Regions from separate parts of the Bradyrhizobium sp. B025 genome, predicted to be linked through region 1. Evidence: predicted binding sites of a transcription regulator. Region 1 holds the regulator's gene; each other region holds the start of a gene.

Region 1 (4,693 bases):
ATAGAGCGCGGCAAGGTCTGTCTGCGCGCTGCAATCGCCGGCGCGAAAGACCAGTGCCGAACGGGCCTCGTTCGGCACCCAGATCTCGAAGCGTCGCGCAATCGGCGTCGCCTGTGCGGACAGGAAAGTCAGCACCCAGGTCTGGTCGGTGCCGGTCCGATAGGGCACGCCGACGCCGAGATTGATCCCGACCTCGGCGGCGTCTTCCCAGCGCAGAAAACTCCTGGCGTTGTGCAGGTCCTTGATGATCAGCGGCAGGCCCGCTTTCCAGGTGCGTCCGGGCAGGCCGAAGCCGCGGGGAAACCTGGTGTGGCGGGAGTTGAATTCGAACATGTCGGCGGTGCCATAGTAGCCGTCGACGAGCCCCATCTCGTGGGAGCTATCGGGATCATTGTGCCAGAGCTCGATCGCGCCGACATGCGCCTCGTCGTCGCCGCAGAACAGCACCATGACGGCCTGCAAAAACTCGCCTGAAAACACCGGGACCGCCACGCCGCAGGTGAGGCCGGCCGCGAGCGCCTGGTCGGTCCGCTTGAAATAGGAGTTGGCGAATTTGGTGAGGATCACGGGATGGCCGCTGGCCCAGGCCTTGCCGGGAAGGCCCTCGTCGTATCCGAAGCGCAAGTCCTCGCTCACGGCCTTGAACGCGGACAGCCCTTCGCCGTAGAGGCCGCCGCCGAATTCCAGCCGCATGCGCGTCCGGTCCGGCACCCAGAGTTCAACGACGCGAATGAAGGTTTTCATCGAACGTGTCCGCCGCCTCAAGCCTTTGACAGCATCGGCGATCTGGCCGCGGAACGGACGTTCAAAATTCAGGCAGGGCCGCGCAAACTTCGTGCGATGGGCAGGTGCGAGCCTGATCTCGGCGGAAGATTCCGGAAGACGCAAATCATACCATCTCGCCGGCCACGGCCGGCGATGGCAATTTCAATCCCGGCCCCGACCTCTGCGCCGGGGGGAGGTACATCAGCCGATCGGCAGGCGTGTGATCGTCGGCCTGTCAGCGATGATCTCCGGCTTGTGTTCACGCTCGCCGGCCGGCTGGGTCACCGGCAATTGCAGCACGGTCGCGCGCTGGCCTTCGACGAGTTGCGTCACGAGTACGTATTTGCCGTCGGGGAATTCGATCGCGTCATGATGGCGATCGGGAATGTGCGGATCGATCTTGCCGAACTTGCCGACGCGGGAGTTGATGGTGCGCGTCCAGATCCAGCGATTGTCGTAGCGGACGTTGTCGGCGAAGGCGAGCTCCGTTCCCGGCAGCAGGCAGACCGCGACGGACATGTCGGCCTCGGAGGCGAAGCCGCGCGTCGAGGTGCCGCGGAAGGTGGTCGTGACGATCGTCTCGCCGACTTGTGCGGGACGCGTCGCGACGGCATGCAGGCTGTAGTCACACATCGGGTGCTCCTCATTCAGGGATAGCGACCCGCGCCTCCTTCGGAGGCACTGGCCTCTATCAGAGTGGAAGCATGTTAGCGTCTTCTCGGTTGTAGGCAAATCTGCGGCTTGGCTTCGCAGGCTGCCATCACAATATCTTTTTCAAATGCGTCAGGAACAAAAACCGCTTCCGTGCATTTGGCGTGCATCTTCGTCAGCGACCAGCAGGTGCCGACCAGCCCGAATATTGCCAGGCGGGTTGCGACGGCTGCGCGACGGCGTTGCGCAATTGCTCGCTCGCCGTCGTCGGCGTTGCCTTGCGGGCATGGTGCGACTGCGCGGCGAAGGCTTGCGATGCCGACGCGGATGCTGCGATCAGCGCCACCGTGACGGTGCTCAAAACGATCTTGCGCATTGATTGCCTCCTCGATCTCCAGGGCCACGAAGCGATGAGGGCTTCGTGCGGCGTCGCGAGGATGTAGCGCTAGAGAGGGGCCGGATAATCTGAGCAAAACCAGAAAGACTATCCAGCCGGAGCGGACAATCGTCCGCTCCAATCGTCAACGACGCGGGTCGCCAACCGGCGGGCCGCGCTTAGGTGATTGCTTGAGCATGATCTCCGCGCAAGCGCGTCCTGCGCTTGTCGCGAGGGAAAACCGCTGCGCACTTTGCGCTAACGCGGCTCTCCAGTCCGGATCATGCTCAGTACTTCCGGTACAGGCCGATCAGCTTGCCCTGAATCTTCACTCGGTTGGGCGGCAGGATGCGGACCTCATAGGCCGCATTGGCGGGCTCGAGCGCGATCGAGGCGCCGCGGCGGCGGAAGCGCTTCAGCGTCGCTTCCTCGTCGTCGATCAGCGCCACCACGATGTCGCCGGTGTCGGCGCTCTCATTGCGCTGGATCAGCGCCATGTCGCCGTCGAGGATGCCGGCTTCGACCATCGAGTCGCCGCGCACTTCGAGCGCGTAGTGCTCGCCCGAGCCGAGCATGTCGGGCGGTACGCTGATGGTGTGGCTGCGGGTCTGCAACGCTTCGATCGGCGTGCCGGCCGCGATGCGGCCCATCACCGGCACCGCGACGGGGCGTTCGCCCTCGTCCGCGCTGGAGCTCGCTCGCACCTTGCCGAGATTGCCCTCGATGACGCTCGGCGTGAAGCCACGGCGGTTGCCAGCGGCGGCCTGCAGCTCGGGCAGCTTGATCACCTCGATCGCGCGGGCCCGGTTGGGCAGGCGCCGGATGAAGCCGCGCTCCTCCAGTGCGGTGATCAGGCGATGGATGCCCGACTTCGAGCGCAGGTCGAGCGCGTCCTTCATCTCGTCGAAGGAGGGCGGCACACCGCTTTCCTTCAAACGCTCGCTGATGAATCGCAGAAGCTCGTATTGTTTGCGCGTTAACATCTCGACCAAATCCCCCGGTTGATGTCGTTCGATTCCGAGACGGTGAATTCAGCGGCGAGCCGCCAGATGCTCGAAACAAATCATGAACGGACACTATATGTTCGATATGTGTTCCGCAACTGCTTAATTTACCGTGAACGCGACAAAGTTCGCGGAACGCGCAGGACCAGTGCGTTCAGGCGGGCAGTCGCAGCACCTCGCAAGGCGCGCCTGCCTCGGCCTTCGGCGCGAACGGCGCGCGCACGAGAAGTGCCTGCGCCGCAGCGAGATTCGCAAGCAGCGAGGAATCCTGATGATTGACGGGAAGGGCGACAAGCATGCCGTCGTCGCGCCGCTCCAGGCGCGCACGAAGATAGTCCTCGCGCTGGTCATTGGCGCCGACATCGCGGCCGAGCACGGCGCGCTCGCGACGATGGTGAATCACGGCGCGGCCCGACAGGGCGCGAATCAACGGCACCATGAACAGGAAGCCGCACACATAGGACGACACGGGATTGCCGGGCAGGCCGATCACCCCCATCGCCCCTAGCCGGCCGTGCATCATCGGCTTGCCCGGCCGCATCGCGATCTTCCAGAACGCCATCGCAATGCCTTCGGCCTTCAGCGCCTGCTGGACCAGATCGTGGTCGCCGACCGAGGCGCCGCCGATCGTGATCAGGATGTCGGCGCCGCTCTCTCGGGCACGGCGGATGCCGGCTGTGGTGGCCTCCAGCGTATCGGCGGCAACGCCGAGGTCGATGGTATCTGCGCCCTCCTGGCGGGCGAGGGCGTGCAGGGCATAGCCGTTGGAATAGACGATCTGGCCGGGGCCCGGCGTGGTGCCCGGCATCACCAGCTCGTCGCCGGTGGCGAGGATCGCGACCTTCGGACGGCGGCGGATGGGCAGGTCTGGATGGTTCATCCCGGCGGCGAGCGCGAGGTCGCGCTCGGTGAGCCGGGTTCCCTTGCGAAGGAGCACGTCGCCCTCGCGGAAGTCGACGCCGGCGGGCCGGATGTGCCGACCGGCGATAGCGGCTTCCTTGATCGTGATGCGCTTGCCCTCGGCGACCGTATCCTCCTGGATCACGACCGCGTCCGCGCCGGCGGGAACGACGCCGCCGGTGAAGATTCGCACCGCTTCGCCGGCGCCGACCGCTCCCGCGAACGGCCGGCCCGCCGCGACCTCGCCGATCATGGTGAGCTGCGCGTCGACCCTGGCCGCATCGGCTGCGCGCACGGCGTAGCCGTCCATGGCCGACATCGCCTCGGGCGGCTGGGTACGCCGCGCCGCGACGTCGCGCGCGAGCACGCGGTGGTAGGCCTCGTCGAGGGGAATCATCTCTTCAGGCAGCGGCTCCGCGCCGGCCAGCACCGCGGCGAGCGCGTCAGAAACCGGCATCAAGGCCACGGCGAAACTCCTGCTCGGAAAGTCTGGACGAATGGGCGGCAAGAGTTCTAGCCGAGCGCGGGCGATGAAGCAAAATGGGACCGGATCAGGATTTATCCTGCTTGATCCGTCCAGTCATGAGGGACCGTCAGCTTTGCCGCGGCATGATCTGACGGACGAGAAAGACGGGAACGAGCGTGGCCATGGCAAGGACGACAATGACGGGAGCCACGGCCAGCATCGGTCATCGACCGGTCTGGCGGTCCGGACGGAGGTCCGGCGCCACGTCGGGAGCCACGTCAGGGGGCTTGGGGCCTTGATCCTTGTCGGGCAGCGGATCGGCCTGGGATTTCAGGTCGGCGGCCTTGCTGATCAGCTTGGCGGAGAGGTCAGAATCCGAAGTCGTTCTGGCGAATTCGAGCAGAAGAGAGGCTTGTTTGGTGAGGTAGGTTTTGCCCAACACGATGATACGTCCGTCTGTAGAAGTCCCAACGGACTCAAGAGTCCGGAAGCGGGCATTCCGTTCCCGGAACTCTGTATAAAAATGTACAA
Region 2 (4,693 bases), 2.8 Mb from region 1:
CCGGTGGTGACGGTGAAGCCGGCCTCGTTCAAGCGCTGCCTCGCCAACCTCGTCACCAATGCGGCGCGCTACGGCAAGAGCATCGCCATCACCGGCCAGCGCGATCACCGTTATCTGACCGTCACGGTCGACGACGACGGCCCGGGCATCCCCGCGCATCTGCGCGAAGAGGTGTTCAAGCCGTTCCTGCGGCTGGACAACGCCCGCAACCAGGACGAAGGCGGCACGGGCCTTGGCCTCGCCATCGCCCGCGACATCGCCCGCTCGCATGGCGGCGACATCACGCTGGGCGATAGCCCGATGGGCGGATTAAGGGCGAGCGTGCGGATACCGGTGTAACTGCCGTAGCCCGGATTTCGCTACGCTCCATCCGGGCTACAATCTCGCCTACTTCGGCAGCAGCGCCTTCAGCTTGTCCATGTCGCGCACGTTCATCTTGAAGCCGCCGGGCATCACGATGTCGCCGGGCTTCTGGTCCGGCTTGCAGGCGCCGAGCCATTTCGCTTCGAGCGTCATGGTGGTGTCGCGCCCCGCGGCGCCGGCGGCGCCGCCTTGCGCGTGTGACGACGTCTTCACCGTGTAGGCCGAGTTGAAATCGCCGGTGATCTCGGCGTGCGAGGTGGTGCTGATGCCGGCGACGCTGCACTCGGAATCGCTGACATAACCGGTCGCGGTCTTCTTGATGTCCTGCTTGGCGCAGATCTGCTTGGCCATCGGGGAGACGTTGTTGTTCATCTCCTTGTCGACGGTCTCGTCGGTGCAGTGCTGCATGGTCATTTCCGGCATCTGCGAGCCGGTCCTGACCATCTTCAATTCCCACAGGCCGGCCTTGCGCACCGGCAGATCGTCGGCACTGGCGCCGCCTGCCGACACCACAAGGCAAAGGGCCGAGCCGAGCAAAGCAAGTTTGCGCGTCATGTGGGAAGCTCCCGGCTGAGAGATCGCTGCGTTACGAAAACGCCTCAGTACAGCGTGCGGATCGGCTGGTTGGCGGCGCCATAGGGCACCCAGCGGCAGGAGAACGAGATGTAGCCGCCCTCATAGGCCTGCACGCCGAGGAATTTGACGACCTTGCCGTACCGCGCGCAATGATCGACCGCGACCTGCCGCGCATCGACCTGATTGGCCATCGAATAGGCGATGATGCCGCCGGTGTCGTTGCCCTTGAACGGGGGCACAGGAAGGATATCGGCGCGCGCCGACTGGCCCGCCATCATACCCAGGGCAAGAAGGCCCGCGGCCGCAATGATTCGCATTCCCGTTACTCCAATTGGTTGGCGCCAGTTTACGGTGCCGGGACGGAAGTGAAAAGAACTGAAGCCCTGTCGGATGCGACGTTCTGGTCAACTCCTGGCCAAGTGTTGCCGCGCTGCACTTGACCTCACCCGCCCTTCGCGGCACCGTCCGACCTCCGCAGATCATCTGTCTGGATTGCCCATGCGCGCCTCGACCTCCCTGAAATCGCTCCGCTTTGCCGCCGTGCTCGGCCTCATGTTCGGGGCGCTGTCGCTCGGTGAGGCCAGGGCCGCCAATCCGCTGGAGCTGAATTTCTGGCTGAGCGGACCGCGCTATGACGGCAATGTCGCCGATTGCGACAAGGCGCTGCCGACGATCGCCACCCAGTTCTGGGAGAAGGAAAGCGCCTTCTGGAATTCCTCGTTGAAGATCACCGGCTTCTCCGCCGTACACGAGACCGCGTTCCGGCCCTGGCAGTCGGACAATATTCCGCGCCGTTATTGCACCGGCGAGGCCATGCTCAACGACGGCAAGGTGCGCAAGGTGCATTTCTCGATCATCGAGGATGGCGGCTTCGCCGGTTACGGCAATGGTGTCGAATGGTGCGTGGTCGGGCTCGACCGCAACTGGGCCTACAATCCGGCCTGCCGCGCCGCCAAGCAGTAATTCGACAGCCCTGATTCGGACCGAGCCAGCGGCCCGACACGGGCGCCGCCCGAATTTTGTTCTTGAAATGTTCTCATCGCCTGCTAGGCTCGATTGCACAGTCTAGTTGAGGGGCGTCGCCATGTTTCATTCCAGATTGCATTCGTTCTCCCGCCTGATGATCTCGCTGACCTTGGCCTTGACCTTTGCCCTGCCCCTTGCCGCCGGGCTGGTCTTGCCGGCGGGCGTCGCGAAAGCCCAGGACAGGCGGCAGAACGCGCCCGGCGAATTCGATTTCTATGTGCTGTCGCTCTCGTGGTCGCCCTCCTTCTGCGAGGAGGCGGCGGAGCGCGGCGGCCGCTCCCAGATCCAGTGCAGCGGCCGGCCCTATTCCTTCGTGGTGCACGGGCTGTGGCCGCAATATGAGAACGGCTTCCCGGAATATTGCCAGCGGCCGGCGCCGCGGCTGAACCGCAGCATCGTCTCCTCGATGCTCGACCTGATGCCGGCGCCGGGCCTGATCTTCAACGAGTGGGACAAGCACGGCACCTGCTCGGGGCTCGCCGACCGCAGCTATTTCGAGACGATCAGGAAAGCGCGCGCCGCCATCAAGATTCCGGCCGAATATCTCGAATTGTCGCAGGCCAAGACCGTGGCGCCTGCCGAGGTCGAGGAGGCCTTCATCAAGGCCAATCCGGGCCTCGGCAGCGCCGCCGTCTCGGTCACCTGCAACCGGACGCGGCTGTCCGAGGTCCGCATCTGCCTCAGCAAGGACCTGCAATTCCGCGCCTGCGAGGAGATGGACCGCCGCGCCTGCCGCCGCGACCAGGTGACGATGCCGCCGATCAGGGGTGGGTAGCTGCTAAATCAGCTCCGTCATTCCGGGGCACGCGAAGCGTGAACTATGGTGCGCAGTTCGGTGCTACGTACCGCCCCGGAATGACGGGAGTTACTTTCATCGCGCGATGTCGTAACTCTCCGCCATGAACTACCGTCACGCCTTTCATGCCGGCAACTTTGCCGATGTCATCAAGCACATCGTGCTGGCGCGCATCCTCACTTATTTGCAGGACAAGCCGGGGGCGTTCCGCGTCATCGACACCCATGCCGGCGCCGGCCTCTACGATCTCGAAAGCGACGAGGCGCGGCGCGGTGGCGAATGGCTAACCGGCATCGCGCGACTGATGCAGGCGCGCCTGTCGAACGAGACCGCGGCGCTGACAAAGCCTTATCTCGACATCGTCCGCGCCTTCAATCCGAAGGGCGAGCTCAAGGCCTATCCGGGTTCGCCGCTGATCGCGCGCGGCCTGCTCAGGCCGCAGGACCGCCTCGTCGCCTGCGAACTCGAGCCGAAGGCACGCAAGGCGCTGATCGACGTGCTGCGCCGCGACGAGCAGGCACGCGTGGTCGATCTCGACGGCTGGGTGGCACTGCCGGCCTTCGTGCCGCCGAAGGAGCGGCGCGGGCTCGTGCTGATCGACCCGCCGTTCGAGGCAAAGAACGAGTTCGAACGGCTGGGCGAAGCCTTCTCGGAGGCTTTCGCAAAATGGCCGACCGGTATCTATGTAATCTGGTATCCGGCCAAGAGCCGGCGCGCCACCGATGCGCTGGCACAGCTCGTGGCGCGGCTCGCAGCCGCAGCAAAGCCACCGGGCAAATGCCTGCGCCTCGAGTTCAGCGCCGCGCCGCAAGCCGACGGCGCGGCCCTCACCTCCGCCGGGCTGCTGATCGTCAATCCCCCTTACACGCTGCACGGCGAGCTCAAGACGATCCTGCCCGAACTCGAAATGCCGCTCGGCCAGGGCGGCGCTGCCAGATTCCGATTAGAGGTGCCGAGGCCGTAACACTCCGGCATTCTTGGGAAAAATATGCAGGAGCGGTAGTCAATCTGCAAAGAACCGTATTATGCTATTTCCGTGACTGGCTTTACGTTCCGCTTCCGCGAATGGTTGCGGCGGAGTGAAGGCCTAAGAAAGATCCGGCCGGACCGAAAGGTCCGCCCAAGGATGGCCAGCTCCCGGGCTCCGTACGGCCCGGTCATGTCGTGACGTGAGTCTGCGTCACGACGGAGGAGCAATGAGGGGGAGTTTCCCGATGGCCATGACGGGAACGGTCAAGTTCTTCAACGGCGAGCGCGGCTACGGCTTTATCAAGCCGGATGACGGCGGTCGCGATGTCTTCGTTCACATCACTGCTGTGGAGCGAGCGGGACTGAAGGACCTTGCCGAAGGACAGCGTATTACTTTCGAAGTCGAACCGGACAAGAAGGGGAAGGGACCGAAGGCGGTCAATTTGGTCATCCTCTCCTAGCGGGCCTGACGCAAAAAAACCTGGCGCAAAAAAAGTCCCGGCCGCGAGCGGCCGGGAGGTTATTGTCCGGTATTTTCTTATTTGGCTATCAGAAGTGATAGTTGACGCCTGCGCGCACAACGCTGGCGGTATAGCCGTTTGACACGCCTGTAATTGCGAACTGACTCGTCGACAGATCGATGTAGAGATATTCGAGCTTGGCGCTCCAGTTCGGCGCGAGGCCGACTTCCGCACCGGCACCGATGGTCCAGCCGGCGCTGGTGTGCGACTCCGTCCAGCCGAAGGTCTGCGCGCGCAGTTCGCCGAAGGCGAGGCCGGCGGTGCCGTAGAACAGCACGTTGCTGAAGGCATAGCCGGCGCGGCCGCGCAGGGTGCCGAACCACGGATTGGAGAACTTCCAGGGCGCGAAGGTGTCGTCGGCGCCAGCGGCCTGGATGTCGCCCTCGACGCCGAACACCCACGGGCCGTTCTGGAAATTGTAGCCGGCCTGAATGCCGCCGAC
Region 3 (4,693 bases), 3.4 Mb from region 1:
AAGGTCGGCCGACGCGGCTCGCAATCCGGCACGCTGTATGTCGACGGCGTGCAGGGCCATGTCGCCTATCCGCACCGCGCCTCCAATCCGGTGCCGGACATTTCGCGGCTGATCGTTGCCATCAGCGACGAGCCGCTCGACCACGGCAGCGCGCAGTTCCAGGCGTCCAACCTCGAATTCACCTCGGTCGACGTCGGCAACACCGCGAGCAACGTCATCCCCGGCCAGGCCCGCGCCAAGTTCAACATCCGCTACAATGACAACCATACGCAAGCGAGCCTGCGCGAGCTGGTCGAGACGCGGCTGGCAAAGGCTTGCGGCAACCGCATCAAGGCTCGCATCGTCTGGGAGCCGTCGAACTCCAACGTGTTCGTGACCAAGCCGGGTCCGTTCACCGATCTCGCTGTGTCCGCGATCGAAGAGGTGACGGGCCGCAAGCCGGAGCTATCAACCTCAGGCGGCACCTCGGATGCGCGCTTCATCTCCAGCTATTGCCCGGTGATCGAGTTCGGCCTGGTGGGGCAGACGATGCATCAGGTGGACGAGCGCGTGCCGGTGGGGGATCTGGAAAAGCTGACGAAGGTGTATCGGGGGATACTGACGCGGTATTTTGGGTGAGGCGATAGCGCCTCCTGGAATTCCGCTGTCATCGCCCGGCGAAAGCGGGCGATCCAGTATTCCAGAGACAGCCGTGATTGAACCGAGAGGCCGCGGCGTACTGGATTCCCCGCCTTCGCGGGGAATGACAGTGGCGGGTGTCGCGAGAGTTTCCCGCCTCCCGTCTCTCTAATAATCTACCTTCACCAGATACAGCCCGTCCGGCGGCGCGACGATGCCGCAGGCGGCGCGGTTGCGGGCCGCCAGCGCTGCGGAAAGATCGTCCGCGGTCCAGCGGCCTTCGCCGACCCAGACCAGCGATCCCACCATCGAGCGCACCTGGCTGTGCAGGAACGAGCGCGCCGAGGTGATGATGGTGATCTCGCGCCCGTCGCGCAGCACGTCGAGCTGGTCGAGCGTCTTCTCCGGCGACTTGGCCTGGCACTCGGTGTCGCGGAAGGTGGTGAAATCATGCTTGCCGAGCAGGCGCCGCGCGGCCGCATGCATCGCATCGCTATCGAGCCGGCGCGGTACGCGCCAGGCGTGGCCAATGTCGAGCGCGAGATTGGCGCGGGTGTTGACGATGCGGTAGCGATAGTGGCGCTTCACGGCCGAGAAGCGCGCTTCAAAAGTATCGGGTACGATCTCGGCCTCGAGCACCGCGATCGGATGCGGCCGCAGATGCGCATTGAGCCCGTCGCGAAAGCGGCCCGGCGGAAACTGCTTCTCGATATCGACATGCGCGACCTGACCGCGCGCATGCACGCCGGCATCGGTGCGACCCGCGCCATGCACCCGCAGATCCGCACCGGTCATCGCCTTCACCGCCGCTTCCAGTGCGCCCTGCACCGACGGCAGCGTATCCTGCACCTGCCAGCCGAAGAACGGCGCGCCGTCATATTCGATGGTGAGCTTGTAGCGGGGCATCGTTTCCAATTCTGCCGTCATCGCCCGGCTTGACCGGGCGATCCAGTACGCCGCGGCCTATCCGTTCGACCGAGAAGCCTCGGCGTACTGGATACCCCGCCTTCGCGGGGTATGACAGTGTCAGGTGAATTTGGCGCCCGCCTTCAGCGGCACACCACGCAAGAAGTCCGTGGCCTGCATCCGCGCCTTGCCTTCGCGCTGCAGCTCGATGATGCGGATCGCGCCCTCGCCGCAGGCGATGGTGAGCCGGTCGTCGAGCACCTCGCCCGGCGCGCCCGAGCCCTTGGCGAGCTCGCAGCGCAGGATTTTGACGCGCGCGTTCTCGCTGACGCCTGCGAGCTCGGCCCAGGCGCCGGGGAACGGCGACAGGCCGTGGATGTGGCGCAGCACCGCCCGTGCGGGCTTGGTCCAGTCGATCCGCGCCTCAGCCTTGTCGATCTTGGCCGCATAGGTGACGCCGTCCTCGCTCTGCTTCTTGAGCTGGAGCCCCCCGCGGTCGAGCGCGGCCATGGCGCGGACCATCAGGTCGGCGCCGAGGCGCGAGAGACGATCGTGCAGGTCGGCCGCGGTCATGGTGTCCGTGATCGCCAGCCGCTCGGCCATGGCGACATCGCCGGTGTCGAGGCCGACATCCATCTTCATCACCATCACGCCGCTTTCCGCATCATCAGCCATAATCGCGCGGTTGATCGGCGCGGCGCCGCGCCAGCGCGGCAAGAGCGAGGCGTGCAGATTGTAGCAGCCGAGCTTCGGCGCATCGAGGATGGCCTGCGGCAGGATCATGCCGTAGGCGACGACGACGGCGGCATCGGCGTCAAAGGCGCGAAATTCTTCCAGCGCCTCCTCTGTCTTCAGCGTCTTCGGCGTCAGCACGGGAACGCCGAGTCTTCGCGCGGCTTCCTCGACCGGGGTCGGCTGCAATTGCAGGCCGCGCCGCCCGCCCGGCTTCGGCGCGCGGGTATAGACGGCGACGATCTCATGGCCATGCGCGACGAGCTCGAGCAGCGTCGGCACGGAGAAATCGGGCGTGCCCATGAAGATCAGGCGAAGGGGCATCGGAAAAACCTGCGAGGAACGTGATCCAATTACTGTCATTCCGGGGCGGCTCGAAGAGCCGAACCCGGAATCTCGAGATTCTCAGGTGCGCAATTGCGCACCATAGTTCGATGCTGTGCATCGCCCCGGAATGACGGAGAACCTCACTCCGCGCGCTTGGCGGCTTTCTCGAACTTCTTCAGCACGCGGTCGCGCTTCAGCTTCGACAGATAGTCGACGAACAGGACGCCGTTGAGGTGGTCGATCTCGTGCTGGATGCAGGTGGCGTAGAGGCCTTCGGCGTCCTCCTCGTGCACCTTGCCGTCGAGATCGGTGAAGCGCACGCGCACCTTCGCAGGCCGCTCGACCTCCTCGTAATATTCGGGGATCGACAGGCAGCCTTCCTCGTAGACCGACAATTCCTCGGACGAGGCGATGACTTCCGGATTGATGAAGACGCGCGGCTCCGGCTTAGTCTCGCCGTTCTCGTCGCGCTTGGCGAGGTCCATGGTGATCAGCCGCAGCGGCTGGGCGATCTGGATCGCCGCCAACCCGATGCCGGGCGCGTCGTACATGGTCTCGAACATGTCGTCGGCAAGCTTGCGGATCTCCGTCGTGACCTTCTCGATCGGCTTGGAGACCAGACGCAGCTGCTTGTCGGGCAGGATGATGATTTCTCTGAGGGCCATGGCGGGCGATTTAAGCCGGGCGCGACAAGCGGTCAATGAGGCCCGGAACGCGTTAACGATCCGCTAACCATAAAACTTCAGCTTTCGTTAACCATAAAAATTAACGGGGCATTTACCATAAATGTTCGCTATTCGTTCGTGCCGGCAGCCGAATCGGCTAGAAGGACAGGCATGAACGAGATCATTTTCGTGGCTGGCGACTGGCCGGTGCGCACGATCGACGCGCTGATCGGCTTCGGCGTCCTGGTCCTCATCCTGCTGGTTGTGATCGCCGTGGTCATTGCACGCTCGGGGCGGCGCGGGGCGGAACTCGCGATGGCGAATGCGATCCGCGCCGACGAGCTCGAGGAGCGCATCAGCCAGATGCTGCACGCCCAGAGCGAGGCTTCGGGCCGGGTCGATGCCATGACCCAGGCGCTGGCCGGCCGCCAGGCCGAGATGGCACGGGCGGTCAACGAGCGGCTGGATTCGGTGACCCATCGCGTCGGCCAGTCCATGGAGCACTCGACCCGCAACACCATGGAGAGCCTGCACGCCCTGCACGAGCGGCTCGGCATCATCGACAACGCGCACAAGAACCTCACCGACCTCACCACGCAGGTGACGACCTTGCGCGACGTGCTCGCCAACAAGCAGTCGCGCGGCGCCTTCGGCCAGGCCCGGATGGAGGCGATCGTCCAGGACGGCTTGCCGAAGGGCGCCTACGAGTTCCAGTTCACGCTCTCGACCGGCAAGCGGCCGGACTGCGTCGTGTTCCTGCCCGACCAGCGCCCGCTCTGCATCGACGCGAAGTTTCCGCTCGAGGCGATGACCGCGCTGCACGACGCCCGCACCGACGAGGAGAAGCGCATCGCCACGCAGCGGCTGCGCGGCGACGTGATGAAGCATGTCAGCGACATCGCGGAAAAATATCTCGTCACCGGCGAGACCCAGGAGATGGCGCTGATGTTCGTGCCGTCGGAATCGGTCTACGCCGAGATCCATGACGGCTTCGACGACGTGATCCAGAAGGCCTATCGCGCCCGCGTCGTGCTGGTGTCGCCCTCGCTGCTGATGCTGGCGATCCAGGTGATGCAGCAGATCATGAAGGACGCGCGCATGCGCGATGCCGCCGACCAGATCCGCACCGAGGTCATCAAGCTCGGCGACGATCTCGGCCGCCTGCGCGACCGCGTGCTGAAGCTCCAGAAGCATTTTGCCGACGTGAACGAGGACGTCCGCCAGGTGCTGATCTCCGCCGACAAGATCGAGAAGCGCGCCGGACGGATCGAGGAGCTGGATTTCAGCAAGGCCGATACGCCCGCGGAGGGCCCGCACCTGGTGGCGACGGGCGCGGCCGAGTTGTTCCCGAGGAAGCTCCAGGCGGGGGAGTAGATTTTTTAGCACACTGTCATGCCCCGCGAAGGCGGGGCATCCAGTACGCCGTGACAGTCGTTGTTGAGCCG

The links. Region 1 encodes LexA, which represses DNA repair genes until DNA is damaged. Its sites were predicted from a motif close to TGTTCNNNNTGTGTTCNG; they were not measured.
Region 2: the regulator LexA is predicted to act here: its motif matches at 1,960-1,977, upstream of ACE10W_RS35060 (ribonuclease T2).
Region 3: the regulator LexA is predicted to act here: its motif matches at 3,371-3,388, upstream of ACE10W_RS37980 (DNA recombination protein RmuC).

Annotation. Positions count from the first base shown of each region.
Region 1 is NZ_CP170150.1:4,627,794-4,632,486, reverse strand. It holds gene ACE10W_RS21430 (GAF domain-containing protein) at 1-744, opposite strand, end outside; gene ACE10W_RS21425 (hypothetical protein) at 967-1,398, opposite strand; gene ACE10W_RS21420 (hypothetical protein) at 1,592-1,792, opposite strand; gene lexA (transcriptional repressor LexA) at 2,080-2,775, opposite strand; gene glp (gephyrin-like molybdotransferase Glp) at 2,951-4,162, opposite strand; gene ACE10W_RS21405 (hypothetical protein) at 4,386-4,604, opposite strand.
Region 2 is NZ_CP170150.1:7,415,258-7,419,950, forward strand. It holds gene ACE10W_RS35040 (ATP-binding protein) at 1-339, shown strand, start outside; gene ACE10W_RS35045 (DUF3617 family protein) at 388-918, opposite strand; gene ACE10W_RS35050 (hypothetical protein) at 963-1,256, opposite strand; gene ACE10W_RS35055 (hypothetical protein) at 1,438-1,902, shown strand; gene ACE10W_RS35060 (ribonuclease T2) at 2,024-2,740, shown strand; gene ACE10W_RS35065 (23S rRNA (adenine(2030)-N(6))-methyltransferase RlmJ) at 2,865-3,725, shown strand; gene ACE10W_RS35070 (cold-shock protein) at 3,976-4,191, shown strand; gene ACE10W_RS35075 (outer membrane protein) at 4,280-4,693, opposite strand, start outside.
Region 3 is NZ_CP170150.1:8,035,494-8,040,186, forward strand. It holds gene dapE (succinyl-diaminopimelate desuccinylase) at 1-618, shown strand, start outside; gene truA (tRNA pseudouridine(38-40) synthase TruA) at 787-1,524, opposite strand; gene fmt (methionyl-tRNA formyltransferase) at 1,645-2,580, opposite strand; gene def (peptide deformylase) at 2,724-3,248, opposite strand; gene ACE10W_RS37980 (DNA recombination protein RmuC) at 3,420-4,622, shown strand.